DNA from 2 places in the Undibacterium sp. FT79W genome. Region 1 is predicted to be linked to the other one. Evidence: predicted binding sites of a transcription regulator. Region 1 holds the regulator's gene; the other holds the start of a gene.
The links. Region 1 encodes FliA, which starts transcription of late flagellar genes. Its sites were predicted from a motif close to CTAAAGTTTNNNNNNNNNNNGCCGNTA; they were not measured.
Positions count from the first base shown of each region.

Region 2: the regulator FliA is predicted to act here: its motif matches at 2,384-2,410, upstream of H8K38_RS03935 (flagellin).

Region 1 is NZ_JACOGB010000002.1:319,728-327,355, forward strand. It holds gene flgM (flagellar biosynthesis anti-sigma factor FlgM) at 1-81, shown strand, start outside; gene H8K38_RS04615 (flagella synthesis protein FlgN) at 84-563, shown strand; gene motD (flagellar motor protein MotD) at 625-1,404, opposite strand; gene H8K38_RS04625 (flagellar motor protein) at 1,407-2,153, opposite strand; gene H8K38_RS04630 (RNA polymerase sigma factor FliA) at 2,135-2,866, opposite strand; gene H8K38_RS04635 (antiactivator of flagellar biosynthesis FleN protein) at 2,874-3,719, opposite strand; gene flhF (flagellar biosynthesis protein FlhF) at 3,712-4,983, opposite strand; gene flhA (flagellar biosynthesis protein FlhA) at 4,980-7,082, opposite strand; gene flhB (flagellar biosynthesis protein FlhB) at 7,079-7,628, opposite strand, start outside.
Region 2 is NZ_JACOGB010000002.1:181,084-188,711, forward strand. It holds gene H8K38_RS03930 (glycosyltransferase family 41 protein) at 1-2,154, opposite strand, end outside; gene H8K38_RS03935 (flagellin) at 2,501-3,988, shown strand; gene H8K38_RS03940 (flagellar protein FlaG) at 4,072-4,446, shown strand; gene fliD (flagellar filament capping protein FliD) at 4,549-6,564, shown strand; gene fliS (flagellar export chaperone FliS) at 6,603-7,073, shown strand; gene H8K38_RS03955 (flagellar protein FliT) at 7,080-7,415, shown strand; gene H8K38_RS03960 (flagellar hook-length control protein FliK) at 7,421-7,628, shown strand, end outside.

The DNA.
Region 1 (7,628 bases):
CGCTTTCAAGTGAACTCCGAAAAAGTTGCTGATGGACTTCTGGAAACCGTGAAAGATTTACTTAACTCCAGAAAACGCTGAACATGACCAATACAAGCGCAAATAGTGACTCTATTCTGCATTGCTTAAAAGAAGAAAAAGAAGCAATGGCGGCACTGGCTGACTTACTCAAAGAAGAGCAAGCTGCGCTTGTAGATGGTGATGTGTCTCTGTTGACTCAGACTTCTGCACAAAAAAGTGAATTAGTTCGAAAACTGTCTGAGGCAGAAAAACTGCGTAACTCTTATCTTAAACAGCAGGGTTTCGGTGACGATGCAGAAAGTACATTAAAGTTTGTACGCCAGACACCGGAGGCACAATTGCTTTGGGATGGTTTACTGGAATTATCAGCACAAGCTAAAGAAGACAATAAAACCAATGGCCTGATGATCACACGCAGACTGTCGCAAAATCAGGCTGCACTCAGCACGTTTCAACAAGGGACAACGACAGGCTCTTTATACGGACCAAATGGGCAGTCGTCGATCAGAACAACTCCCGCCAAAGGACTTATTGTCCGCTGATCGTTCGCAAGTACATAAAAAAAGCCCCGATTGTTCGGGGCTTTTTTTATTGCGATCTTTGTCAGGGAGTAATTGGCGCTTGAGTCGCAACAGGAATATCCACTACCGGCTCTGGCAATACCGATAAGATAGTGACACTCACCCGGCGATTACGCGATCTTCCTTCAGGCGTATCATTTGAATCCACCGGTAATTTTGCTCCTTGCCCAACGGCAGTCACCCTGAAATCATCAACACCATTTTCCGTTAAAAGACGCGCTACCGTACTTGCCCGAACCGCTGATAACTCCCAATTCGAGGGAAAAACCGGATTTTTGATTGGTACATTATCCGTGTGTCCTTCGACCTGAATTGCATGATTGTCTAATTTTAATACAGAAGCAATTGCGGTCAGTGCCTGTACGGAGTCTGCGTTTAACTTAGCTTCGCCAGGTGGAAACAACAAACTTGCATTGATTTCTATCGTCACACCCCTGGCAGTTTGCGTCACTCTGACTTTACCTTCCTTGACCAAGGGCTCCAGGGCAGCAAGTACATCTTTTGCTAACCCTGTCATTACCTCCCGCTCTTTACGTATGTTTTCAGTTGATTTCCGCTTCACTATTGGCAGCGGATCTAACTTCACCACCTGTGGAGTTACTCCGGCAGCAACAGGAGAGGTAGGGTCGTTACTAAATGCGCCAGTCAGGGAGCTGGACAACACGCGATACTTTCCCTCATTCAGCGAAGAGATCGCATACATAACAACAAAAAAAGCAAACAACAAGGTAATGAAATCAGCGTAAGAGACCATCCATCGTTCGTGGTTTTCTGGCTCTTCGTGATATTTTTTTCTTGCCATGTTTAAACCTGACTACTGTGGTTATCAACCCGCTCTTCCACGATACGAGGACTATCTCCAACAGCAATGCTATAAAAAATATCGGACAACATCTCGCGTCGGGTAATTTCTCTGCCAATAATTTCTTTTAACTTATTGCTGACGGGCAGAAAAAATAAATTAGCCAGCCCAACACCATAAATCGTCGCCACGAATGCCACGGCAATACCGCCACCAAGTTTCGCAGGGTCAGTCAGATTTTCCATAACGTGAATCAGCCCCAGTACCGCCCCTAAGATTCCGATGGTCGGAGAATAGCCACCAGCTGCCTCCCAGATTTTGGCGGCCTGACGTTGCTCAATTTCATACAATGAAATATCAACGTCCAGAATGTCTTTCAGTCGCGCAGGGTCGACGCCGTCAATGACTAGCCGCAATCCCTTACTGATAAAGGCGTCATCAGAAGCATCCATGTAACGCTCAAGACTCAAAAATCCCTCGCGCCGGGCAACCGCACTCCAGATCAATGCATCCTGAATATTTTTACGGCTATTGTCTTGCGGCTCAGAAATGACCCATTTCAACATACGCAAACCGCGTCGGAAAGTACTCATACGACTCTGCAGAAGTACCGCCCCCAGCGTACCAATCGCAACAATCACAAATGCCGCTGGTTGCACTAATGAAGAAAGACGCCCGTCCTCCATTAACTGACCGGAACTGATGCCGACAACGACCAGAATAAATCCTACTAAGCTAGCCCAGTCCACGCTTTCTCCCTTAAATGCGCACGCATACGTGCAACCGCCTGGCTATGCAACTGAGAAACGCGGGACTCTGAAACGCCCATGACCGCGCCGATTTCTTTCAGATTTAACTCCTGTTCGTAATACAGGCCCATTAACAATTTTTCGCGTTCGGGCAAACTGTCGATCGCACCGATTACGGCATCACGAAAATCGTCATTCAACAGATCCTGCAAAGGATCACCGGAACTATCGGAAGAATAATGATCGAGGAAGTGCTCTTTTGTTTCTGCGTCATGGAAATCTTCGTAATACACCAACTGATGTCCGCCGCTATCTCCCAAAAGTCCCTGATACTCTCCAAGGGATAACTTAAGCGACTTGGCCACTTCTGTTTCTGTCGGCGGCCGCCCCAGTTTTTGTTGCATCTGGTTCATCGCATTTTCGATTTTCCGCATATTTTGCCGAACCCCACGCGGCAACCAGTCGGTGTTGCGTAGCTCATCGAGCATCGCGCCACGAATCCGCTGAACCGCATAGGTTTCGAATTGCGCACCATGCGTGTCTTCGTAACGACTGATCGCATCAAGCAGACCAATCATTCCAGCTTGCACCAGATCATCCACCTCAACACTGGGAGGCAAGCGCGCCTTTAATTGGTAAGCCAGTCGCTTAACCAAAGGCGCATGCTCCCTGAGGAGAAAATTTTTATCTGATTTTCCGCTGGCCGTGTACATATTCAAATTAGATTCCGAGAGCGATGCCCTGTTGTCCGGATACACTGTCCAGACACAATGCAGATCGCGCACTGACAGCAAGCCGCTCTGCCAGTTGAAAAAAAGCCATGGAAGAGCGCGCTTTTGGAAAAGCGTCGATCACTGACCGCCCCTGATGAGCAGCTCTTCTGACGAATTCATCATCCGGCACATAACCAATGAAATTTAAGGGTACCGCAAGATATCGTTGAGACGCCTGAGCCATATTCGTATAAATCAACATTGCTTCTTTCTCAGATACACCGGACACCAAAATACTAAAAGAGCGTCGCCCCAGACGAGCACTCATACGCTTAATCAGTCCATACGCAGATTTGATTGCTGACGGATCTGAAGAAACCTGAATCACCACTTCACTGTCATCCAGAGATGCCAGTGGAAACGCATCGCACGCATCAATATCACAATCAACCACGACCATATCGGCACGATGTACTGCCAGATCAAATACTCTCGACAATCGTCTCGAATTCTCGGCGGACAAGCTGGATGACACAGTCCTCTGACGCGATAACATCGATACTGACAAGCCAGATGCAACCATTTTTACTGCCTCGTGCATTGTACGCTGTTGTTGCGCTACATCCAACAAGGTGCGCTCTATGCTCGCATTGAACCACGCGCCTACACTATCGGAAGACGAACGTGCATCAACCATCAAAATTTGCTGTCCCTGCCGCGCTACTGACACACCCAGATTCACCAGCATTTCGCTTTTTTCATTGTCTTTCAACGCTGATAAAAAAGTAAATACACGCGGCTTTGGTCCAGCCAGCATGCGACGCAGTCCCTCTGCCTGATCAACATTAGCCAAGAGACACCTCCCGCGCAGCCGCTTGTCCGCCAGTTGCAGCAGATCCGACACCAGCCATCAGCAAAGGCAGCTCTTCATCCAGGTAACGGAACGGCGCCGTTTCACGTTTCAACTTAAAGGCGCGATCAATCAGGTACTGCTTGTTTGCCACATGCAAGTCTTCCGGTACCCGTTGCCCATTCGCAATGTAATACAGACTTAACTTTTGGCGGATCACAATATCCAGCGCACCGCCTATCGTCGCCGCCTCATCGAGTTTAGTCAGAATACATCCTGCGAGACCTGTCCCCTGATAAGCACGCACGACTTCACTCAGTGTTTCACCAGTCGATGTTGCGTTCAGACACAGCAGGCGTTTCACATCAGTGCCAGAACCAGACAACATCGCGACCTGATCCGTCACCATTTTGTCGCGCTGGCTGACCCCGACAGTATCAATTAAAACAGTATGTTTATTCTTGAGCTCGGACAAAGCAATCCGTAAATCACTCTCATCTTTGACTGCGTGAACCATCACACCAAGAATTTTCCCATAGATTCGTAACTGTTCATAGCCGCCGATACGATAACCATCGGTTGTGATCAACGCCAGCTTCGACGGACCGTGACGCATCACACAGCGCGCTGCCAGTTTTGCAGTGGTCGTCGTTTTTCCAACGCCTGTCGGCCCGACCAGAGCGTACACACCGCCCTTTTCTAAAATTTCATTTTCATTATCGATGGTCGTCAGATTGCGTGCCAGAATAGACTTTATCCATTCAATACCTTGTTCACCTGTTTCATTTTCCGGCAATTTTGCTACCATGAATCGCGACAAGCTGGCGCTCAAACCAGTTGCCAGCATCTCTTTCAACACCAGCGCCTTCTGTGGTTCGCGTTTTTGCGTATTAGCCCACGACAACTCCGCCAGTTGCGATTCCAGCATATTGCGCATGGAACGAATTTCGTTCATCACATCACTTAACTCACCCGTAACAGAAACCGGAGCTGCAGCATATTCCTGCGGCTCCGCAGCGATGCCGCGCGGTGTGAATATCCGTGTTTCATGTTGAAGAGATGGCGCCGCTCTGGTGTGGTCGGGGGTGATCTGGCGCTCATCCTTAGTCGGTGTGATCGACTGCATCGCTTCATCGGCCATCGCCATAATCTCGACCTTACCGTCAACATTCCGGTTGGACAAAATCACCGCATCCGCACCCAATGCTTCCCTTAATAAGCGAAGCGCCTCGCGCGAGGTGTTAGCAGTAAATTTTCTGACGTTCATGATTGCCCTCCAACAAGGCTGGTAACTCTAATGGTTTTTGTTTCAGGTAATTCGGCATGCGACAACACTTTGAGTTGCGGCAATGTACGACGTAAGAATTTAGACAGCAAAGCACGCAGCGGCGCAGGCACCAGCAGGACTGGTGTCATGCCCATTTCTTCTTGGTGTTTGGCCGCAGTTTCGGTTTGTGTTGTCAGCGCCTCAGCCAAGCCAGGCTCGAGAGCAGCACCATCGCCACCACCGGCATGGATCGCCTGCATCAGCAAACGTTCAAGACGACTATCCAGAGTCATGACGGTCAGCTCATTTGTTGCCGGGAAAATTTGCTGAACAATCGCACGACCAAGCGCAATACGTACTTGTGCGGTCAGTTCATTGGCATCCTGGGTATGCATCGCCTGCTCAGACAAGGTCTCGATAATGGTACGCATATCGCGGATATGTACGCCTTCCAGCAGCAGGTTTTGCAAGACTTTTTGCAGTACCGACAAAGGAATCAGTTTAGGCACCAGATCCTCAACCATTTTCGGCATTTCTTTTGCAAGATGATCCAGCAACTGCTGCACTTCCTGACGACCTAACAATTCAGCGGCATGGGTGGTGATCAGATGATTCAGATGGGTGGCGATTACGGTACCGGCATCAACCACGGTGTAACCCATCGCTTGCGCTTGTTCGCGCGCACTGGCATCGATCCAGATCGCAGGCAAACCAAACGCAGGATCAGTCGTTTCTACACCCGGTAAAGGCCCGGAAACCATGCCGGGATTAATCGCCAGATATTGGCCATTCATCGCTTCACCAGCGCCGACTTCAACGCCTTTCAACGCGATGCGGTATGCAGATGGCTTCAGTTCAAGATTGTCGCGGATATGCACCGGCGGCGACAGAAAGCCAACCTCTTGCGCGAATTTTTTACGTATTCCTTTAATACGACGCAGCAACTCACCGCCCTGTGATTTATCGACCAAAGGAATCAAGCGATAACCTACCTCAAGTCCCAAAGTATCCACGGGTAAGATATCCTGCCAGGTGGCTTCTTCAACTTCAGGTGCCGGCGCATTCTGCGCTTCCGCTTGCGCCGCCGCTTCGGCAGGAGAAATACCCGCTGCCTGTTCCGCTTTCTGACGCGCCAGATACCCGGCACCAGCCAGTAATCCTGCTAACAAGACGAAAGCAATATGCGGCATACCTGGAATAATGCCCATGCCACCGATAATGCCAGCGGTGATAAACATCACCTGTGGTTTGGCAAACAACTGCCCTATCAACTGACCACTGATATCTTGCTCACTGGCGACACGCGAGACAACCACACCAGCAGCAGTAGAAATAATCAACGATGGAATCTGCGCAACCAGACCGTCACCGATAGCCAGCAACGTGTAGTTCTTCAGTGCTGAACCAAAGTCCAGATCGTGCTGCACCATACCCACAATCAGACCGCCGACGATATTAATCACCGTCACCATGATCCCGGCAACCGCGTCACCACGGACATATTTAGACGCACCGTCCATCGCACCGTAGAATTCAGCTTCCTGCGCGACTTCGGTACGGCGACGACGTGCCTCTTGCTCGGCAATCAGACCAGCATTCAGATCAGCATCAATCGCCATTTGCTTACCAGGCATCGCATCCAACGCAAAACGTGCGCCCACTTCAGCGATACGACCTGCACCTTTTGTCACCACCGTGAAGTTAATGATCGTCAGAATCACAAACACCACGATACCGACAGTGTAATTTCCACCAATCAGAAAATGACCAAAAGCCTCAATCACCTTACCTGCGGCGTCCGGGCCTGTATGCCCCTCAGTCAACACCACGCGGGTAGACGCGACGTTGAGCGATAAACGCAACATAGTGCTGACCAGCAGCACTGTTGGGAACACCATGAAGTCCAGCGGCTTCACCGTGTACAAACTCGTCAGCAAAACAATGATCGCAATCGCGATATTGAAACTGAAAAAAACGTCGAGAATAAATGCTGGCAATGGCAACACCATCATAGCCAGCATCAGAATAATCAAGATAGGCGCTGCCAGCGCCCTGCCATTGAGCCCGTTCATCCACAACGGCAATTTCAGGCTATTCATACTGCTACTCCTACTTGATTATTCGGGTCCAACTCTGCGGGAACTTCTAATTCGCGTGGTTCTTCCGGTCTGATGCCACCACGTTCGCGGTAGCTGCGAAGCTGGAATACATATGCAAGGACTTCAGCGACAGCCGCGTATAAAGCTTCCGGAATTTCGTCGCCTAACTCTGTGTGCTTATACAGCGCACGCGCCAGCGGTGGCGCTTCTAGCAAAGGAACATTGTGTTCGGCACCAAGCTCACGGATTTTTGCAGCAACTTCATCCGCACCTTTCGCCACTACCTTTGGTGCGCCGCCACCACCCTCGGTATATTTCAGTGCGACGGCGAAGTGCGTCGGGTTGGTCACAATAACGTCAGCAGTCGGAATTTCAGTCATCATCCGGCGACGCGCCATTTCACGTTGTTGCTGGCGAATCTTCGCTTTAATTTGCGGATTACCATTCGACTCTTTCGATTCCTGCACCACTTCCTGATGCGTCATCTTTAATTTGTTCGCGTAATGCCACATCTGATACGGCGCATCTATCGCCGCAATCGCAACT
Region 2 (7,628 bases), 140 kb from region 1:
TTCAACATCACGGGCAAAACCTGGCTCATCCATCAATGGTGAGGCTTCCATCTCGGCGCGCAGCGTCTGCCGTAAATGCACAAGACCATCAACATCGTGTGCGAGGATCAGGGCTTTCTGCGCATATTCCATTTCAGTTTGTGCCACCCATTCGTCGCGGCCCACCCCCCTTAACACGCTGGCACCAATACGTCCGACGGATGGACGATCAGCCAGCGTAATGAAAGGAATACCCATATAAATACTCTCCAGCAGCGTCGTACCGGAATTATGCGGAAAACAGTCGAGGCCGATATCAATTTGCTTCAAGACTTCCCATGATGGGCTGGTAAAACCGATCTCCAGCCGGGACCTGTCGATGCCGTATTGCATGAAACGCGATGCCATTTCATCCTGCACTTTGACGTCTTTAAAGTCGCCACTATTAATAATCAGACGAGAATTCGGCATCGCGTCCAGTATCGCTGACCAGACCTTCACAACCTTATGATTGATACGGACTGAGCGCGACAGGCTGCCAAAAGTAATCACGCCCGTTTCCAGCACAGGCGGTGGCACCAGCTCCGCTTTACGTACATCCGGACGATAGGTATACGCTGGGCCATCCAGACACCAGACTTTTTCAGAAAACAGGTGGGCGCAGTTATCGGTAACGGTAGCTTTGTCCGTCAGGTAATAATCAATCGCAGTCAAACCCGTGGTGTAGCCGTATTCCAGCCAATGCAGCGAAACCGGCGCAGGTTTGCGCGCAAAGACGCCGAGGCGATTGCTGTTTGTGTGCCCCGCAACGTCGATCAACACGTCGATGCCGTCTGCACGGATACGTTCTGCCAGTTCTGCATCCGTCATTTCGCGGGTGTAGATCCAGTGATCAACCGACTTTTTATAATATTCCGTTGTCTCATCTTCAAACGGCGGATTCGCATACGCATAAACTTCGACCTGACTTTTATCGTGTTTTTCCAGCAAAGGCAACAGGAAATATTTACAGACCTGGTTATAAAACGCCTGCGCGACATAACCGACCTTCAAACGCTTATTTGGATCGCGTACGTTATCAAAAGGACGCCAGAAGACTTTATTTGGCAAACCAAAACGCTGATCGAAATCCTGATATGCGCCGAAAATGGCTTCTGCGGGTAAATCTGGGTGGTAATTTAAGCAGAACAGTAAATTGCTGAATATTTTGCGATTAAACGAAGACTGCGAGTCTTTTTTAAATGACAGCGCCCGCATGTAGGCCTCAATCGCAGGATCGAGATGATTAGCCTCGCGCAGGGCATCGCCGTAGCCACCCCAGAATTCCGGGATATTCGCGCAACGATCCATCGCTTCATTACCGCATTCAATCGCACGCTGCACCTCGCCATTCTGTCTCAGGGCATCGATCAGGTTCGGATACACCTGAATCAGATCGGGCTGCAATTCCAGTGCAGTATAAAAACACTTGATGCCCTCGCTGTATTGATTATTCTCACGATATGCCAGGCCTAAATTATTGTAAACATAAGCAAGACCGGGATTAAGACGTACCGCAATCTGCAAAGTATCTACGGCAGCCTGCGTCTGTCCTATCATGCGCAAGGCATTGCCAAGATTATTCTGCGCCACCACCATCGCCGGATCAATTGAGACCGCTTTCCGCAAATAAGTAGCTGCCTCGGCACAACGCTCCAAAGATATCAGCGCGTTACCAATATTCGCCAGCACATGAGGATTGTTCGGCAATAGCGCCACGGCGTGTTGAAGCGCTTCGTAGGCTTCGGGATATTTCCCCTGTTCCAGGCGGCTGATGCCAAGGTAATCCCAGGCAATACCATCTTTAGGATTAAATCCGGTCAGCCACAGACTGGCAATTTCAAGCTGTTCAAATGAACGGCTCTGTATATAACGATTAAGAACCTGATAATAAGCATGCTTATCTGCGTTGAATTGCTGCGCACCTGAAAACGCTTTTTGTAAAAAAAGTAGCGATTCCTCATTCAAGCCGCCTTCAAAAGCTAATTTGGCGAGAAAGTAATTGGCGTCCTGATGCAAAGGATATTGCTGAACAATCCGGAGACAGAGTGCTTTCGCTTTTTCTGCCTGATTAGCCTTATACAAAGCCTTTGCTTCTTTAAATGCATTTCCGGGGTGCAAGCCGACTTTACTCATTATCTATTCTCTTTAAGGTGGCAAAGACCAAAAACATGACCAAAAAATAATTCCCGAGGACATTATGATCATCGAAATTCATTTTAAAGGGAAAAAATAAATGCTTAAGCCCGAATAAAGGGGTGAAAGATATTTAAATTAAGCCCTCAAGAAATTTTAAAAGCTGTCGTTGAGCGGAATATCGCGAAAAACTTAAGCAAAAAAAATAGTATTTATTTGCGGAAACTAGCTAAAAGTTTTTGATTCCCGTCCGTAACCCTTTACAACGGCGGTGCAACAGTCAACAGACAGACCGAAGTTTGAGGTTTTAACGCCGAATTTAATAACTTAGGTAAGGAGTATCAAAATGGCTTCATATATCAATACCAATATTGCATCCATGAATGCACAACGCAGCCTGACTACATCTCAAGGCTCTTTGCAAACATCCATGCAACGTCTGTCATCCGGTCTGCGTATTAACAGCGCAAAAGATGACTCCGCTGGTCTCGCAATTTCTCAACGTATGACTTCGCAGCTGAATGGTCAAAACCAAGCTGCACGTAATGCGAATGACGGTATCTCTCTGGCTCAGACAGCTGAGGGCGATCTGCAACAAATCGGTTCCAACTTACAACGTATTCGTGATCTGGCAGTTCAGGCAGCCAACGGCTCTAACAGTGCATCAGACCGCGCATCCCTGAATAACGAAGCCAGCCAGTTGATCTCTGAAATCAACCGTGTTGCAAGCTCTTCTAACTTTAACGGTGTGAATCTGCTTGACGGTAGCTTTGCAAACCAAACATTCCAGGTTGGTGCAAACGGCAGCTCAAACGATCAGATCAGCATTTCAGCAATTGCCAGTGCAAAATCATCGTCTCTCGGTGTTGGCTCCACATCCAGCTACAAAACAACTGTAGCAGGTGCGGGTGCTGTAACAACGACAGCTCTGGCATCCGGTGACTTGTCGATCAACGGTTACCAAGTCGGCGCATCTGCTAGTGATGGCGTATCCTTCTCTAATGCAACTGGTAGTGGTATTGCTAAAGCTGCAGCAATTAACGCAATCAGTGGTCAAACTGGTGTGACAGCAACAGTTGGTTCTACAACAGTTGCCGGTACAGCATCAACAAGCGCAACAGCAATCGCTTCTGGCGACATCACAATTAACGGTGTCAATCTGGGTGCATTGAGCGCCTCGACTTCCGGCGCTCAACGTGGCGCACAAGTTGCTGCTGCTGTTAATGCGATCAGCTCACAAACTGGCGTATCAGCTACATTTGATACAACAACTGGTGCTGTTGCCCTGGCAGCTGCAGATGGACGTAATATCACAGTTACAGCAAGTACTAATGCAGCTGCAGCTGCAGCCAATACAGGTATCACCGTATCTGCAACTGGTGCGACAGACATTGCTACATCGACACTTTCCCTGTCTTCCACAAGCTCTGCTGGTATTACTCTGGCAAATGGTACAGGTACAGGTTTGACAGCAGCAAACTTGACAGGTGGCTTCACTTCAGCAGCAGTCACAGTCGGTGCAGGTGTATCCTCTCTGAATCTGAGTACGGCGGCAGGGGCGCAGTCAGCTCTGGCAACCATCGATTCGGCGATTGCATCGGTCAATAGTTCACGCGCTTCTTTGGGTGCGATACAAAACCGCTTCACTTCTGCTGTCAACAGCTTGCAAACATCACAAGAAAACTTGGCATCAGCACGTAGCCGTATTCAAGACTCCGATTTTGCTTCGGAAACAGCAAATATGACTCGTTCTCAAGTGTTGCAACAAGCTGGTACTGCAATTTTGGCTCAAGCTAACTCATTACCTAACGGTGTTCTCGCACTGCTGCGTTAATCAATAGCTTCAGTTTTCTATTGATGTAGATAATTCCCCTGATCAGTTATGATCAGGGGAATCTAACTTTGAAGGAAATGATCATGGACATCCCATCGATTGGCAACCCGCCTCAATCGGGGCAATTGATCAGTGACAAAACTGCCGTCACCAACGTACGGTCAGCCCCTCCTGCTAATAACATTAGCGCACCCACGGCAACTGCAGTCGACAATTCTGAGAATAAGAAATTTGACAGCACCGAAGTTAATAAAGCAATCGCTCATATTAACGATGCGCTGCAGGCTCGCTCACAGGATTTACGCTTCAGCGTCGATACTGACAGTAAGCGTGTTGTTGTCAAAATTATTGATCAGCAAACAAATCAGGTGTTACGCCAGATTCCAACGGAAGAGGCACTTGAAATATCTAAATCCTTAGATAAATTAAAAGGATTACTCATTAAGAACGAAGCTTAATCGGTAACGATCTTTTTAAAATAGCAGGTAAAACCCCTTCTTTCATCTCAATTGAACAAGAATCAGATTTGATATAGTAAGGACCTCAAAAGGAGAATTATTGTGGCCATACAATCCACCGGTGTAGGTTCTGGACTTCCCGTTGACACCATTGTCAGCAAGCTCATGGCCATTGAGAGTCTGCCGCTAGCATCTATTCAGAAAAAACAAACAAGTTATCAGGCGGATGTCACTGCATTAGGCGCTTTAAGTGGTTCTGTCAGCTCCTTCCAGTCTTCCCTGATTGCACTGAGCAGTGCGTCCACCTTTAAGACGCTCGCAGCAACAGCAAGTGATACAGCAGTTGCCTCAGTTACAGCAAGCAGCACCGCCAGTGTTGGCAATTACAACGTTAATGTGACGCAACTTGCACAGTCTCAGACTATATCCAGCGCAGGACAAATCAATACTACAGCCTCCATCGGCAGTGGTGCCAGCACAACGTTAAGCTTTCAGTTCGGCAGTATTTCAGGTGGCACTCAGACTGGCGGAATATATAGTGGAGCAACGTTCACACAAGATGCAAGTCAGGCAACAGGCACAGTAACGATTGATAGCACAAATAATTCACTGCAAGGCATCCGGGATGCCATCAATAACGCAAAAATCGGCGTGAATGCATCCATCGTCGGTGACGGCAGTGCGACTCCTTATCATTTAGTGCTGAATTCGACCTCAACAGGTGCAACATCAAGTTTGAAAATCAGTGTTGCCGGAGATGCGAATCTGCAAAATCTGCTTTCTTATGATCCCGCAGGCTCCCAGAATTTCAAAGAAGTGACTACTGGTCAGAATGCCAACCTGACCGTCAACGGCATTGCCGTATCCAGCGCGAGCAATAAGGTCGGAACGGCCATTCAGGGTGTGACAATCAGCGCTCAGAAAATTGGCACCACATCGATTGCAGTCAATACCAATACATCGGCAGTGCAAAATAGCATTAACTCTTTTGTCTCTGCGTACAACAGTCTGAACAGCACGATTGCACAACTGACTTCATATAATCCAACGACAAAAGCTGCGGGGGCGTTACTTGGCGACCCAACTGTCCAGGCAATTCAAAATCAGGTACGAAACACTTTGTCAACCGCAGTAAATGGTCTGGGTGGAGGCTTCACCAGTCTGGCGCAGATCGGCATCAGCTTTCAGAAAGACGGATCACTAGCAGTTGACTCCAGCAAACTGCAGACCGCATTGACAAATAATTTTAATGATGTCGGCGGATTGTTTTCGGCAATGGGCAAAACAACAGATAGTCTGACCAGTTTGTCCGGCTCCACGGCCGCAACACAGCCTGGCGACTATGCAATCAAAGTAACGCAGATTGCCACGCAAGGTGTGTTAACCGGTGATGTCAACTTGAATTCGGCATCAACTACGATTGCTGCGGGCACAAAAATTGATGTCAAAATTGACGGACTCTCCGGCACAGTGAGTTTAGCGGCAGGAAACTACACCGCGTCACAACTCGCTTCGATGATACAGTCGTCTGTCAATGGTACTGCCAGTTTCTCCAATGCAGGTGTCACGGTTACCACCTCAATTGACAGCAATGGTTTCTTGAATATTACTTCAGGAAGTTTTGGTAGTGCGTCCAATGTCAGCCTGACCAGTAACGCTGGCACGAGTGTCAGTGCATTGACTGGAACAGTCAGCACAGGAACAACGGGAAAAAATGTCGCCGGTACATTAAACGGCGTCTCAGCGACAGGTTTAGGTCAAATATTGACTGGCGCATCCGGCTCACCTTCTGAAGGCTTGCAAATCTTAGTGAACGGCGGTGCAACGGGTGACCGCGGCAAAGTCAGTTTTTCTCAGGGTTACGCATACAAACTGAATAATCTTGTCACCAGTTTCCTTGGAACGACAGGCACGATCAGTAGTGCAACAAAAGGTATTAACACGACATTAGCGTCACTACAGAAACAAACCGACGAGCTGAATGCGCGCTTGCTTAAAACCCAGAACCGCCTTCAGGCGCAATATTCTGCTCTTGATTCCGTCATTTCGAAATTAAATGCAACACAAAGCTTTTTAACTGCTCAGATTGGCATTCTGAACGGTTCAACGAATAAGTAACAAGCAACTGATAATTTAGAAAACTCAAAGGACTAGCTATGTTTGGCTCATCAAAATCCTATGGTGCAAGTGCATATACAAAAATTGGTGTGGAAACCGGCGTCATAGCTGCCAGCCCCCACAAACTGATCGTCATGTTATTCGATGGTGCGATCACAGCGATTGGAAATGCTTTACAGCAAATGCAAAAGGGAGAGATTGCAGCAAAAGGAAAATCAATTTCCCACGCTATTTCCATTATTGATAACGGCTTGCGTGCCAGCCTGGATAAGCGAGTGGGCGGTGAAATTGCACTCAATCTGGATGCGCTGTATGAATATATGAGCAGACAGCTATTGCTGGGAAATTTGAATAAAGATGAAGAAAAATTACTGGAAGTGCAAACTTTATTACGTGATCTGAAACAAACATGGGAAACCATAGAACCCGCAGCGCAAGCACCAACGCAGCCGGCGATCAGCGAACACGATCCTTTACAACCACGACAAGTTCACGTTTTTGAGGCCTGATTCATAATGGAAAGCATAGAAATTATTAAGCTGTACGAGAATATTGCCGTACTCACTGATCAAATGTTGAATGCCGCCCGCAACCGCGACTGGGAACAATTGACGGAGCTGGAAAACGATTGCAGCTCAAAGGTTCAAAAAATTCGTGATAATGAGAGTCCGGCATTCTTACCTCCGGAACTCAAAGAGCGAAAAATTCGTGTCATAAAAAAAATACTGGCCGACGATAAAGAAATTCGCGACATTACAGAACCGTGGATGGCTGAATTGTCTAATCTGATGAAAGCGTCAAGTGCCGAACGCAAACTGAATCACACTTATGGAGCCGCAAGCTCGGCGTAACAGATATGCCATACCGCCTCGATAATTCGATTACGACTGCCGATATCGAGGCGGCATCAGCGAGTTCGGGACTCCATTCGCTCAAGCAGGAAGTTGCCTCAAAACTTGCACAACTCGTTGTAGGTCAGCAACTCAAAGGGGAAATCCTCAACCGACAAAAGGACGGCAGCTTTACTGTCCGGGTCGCTAATTTTAGCGTTCGCATGCAACTCC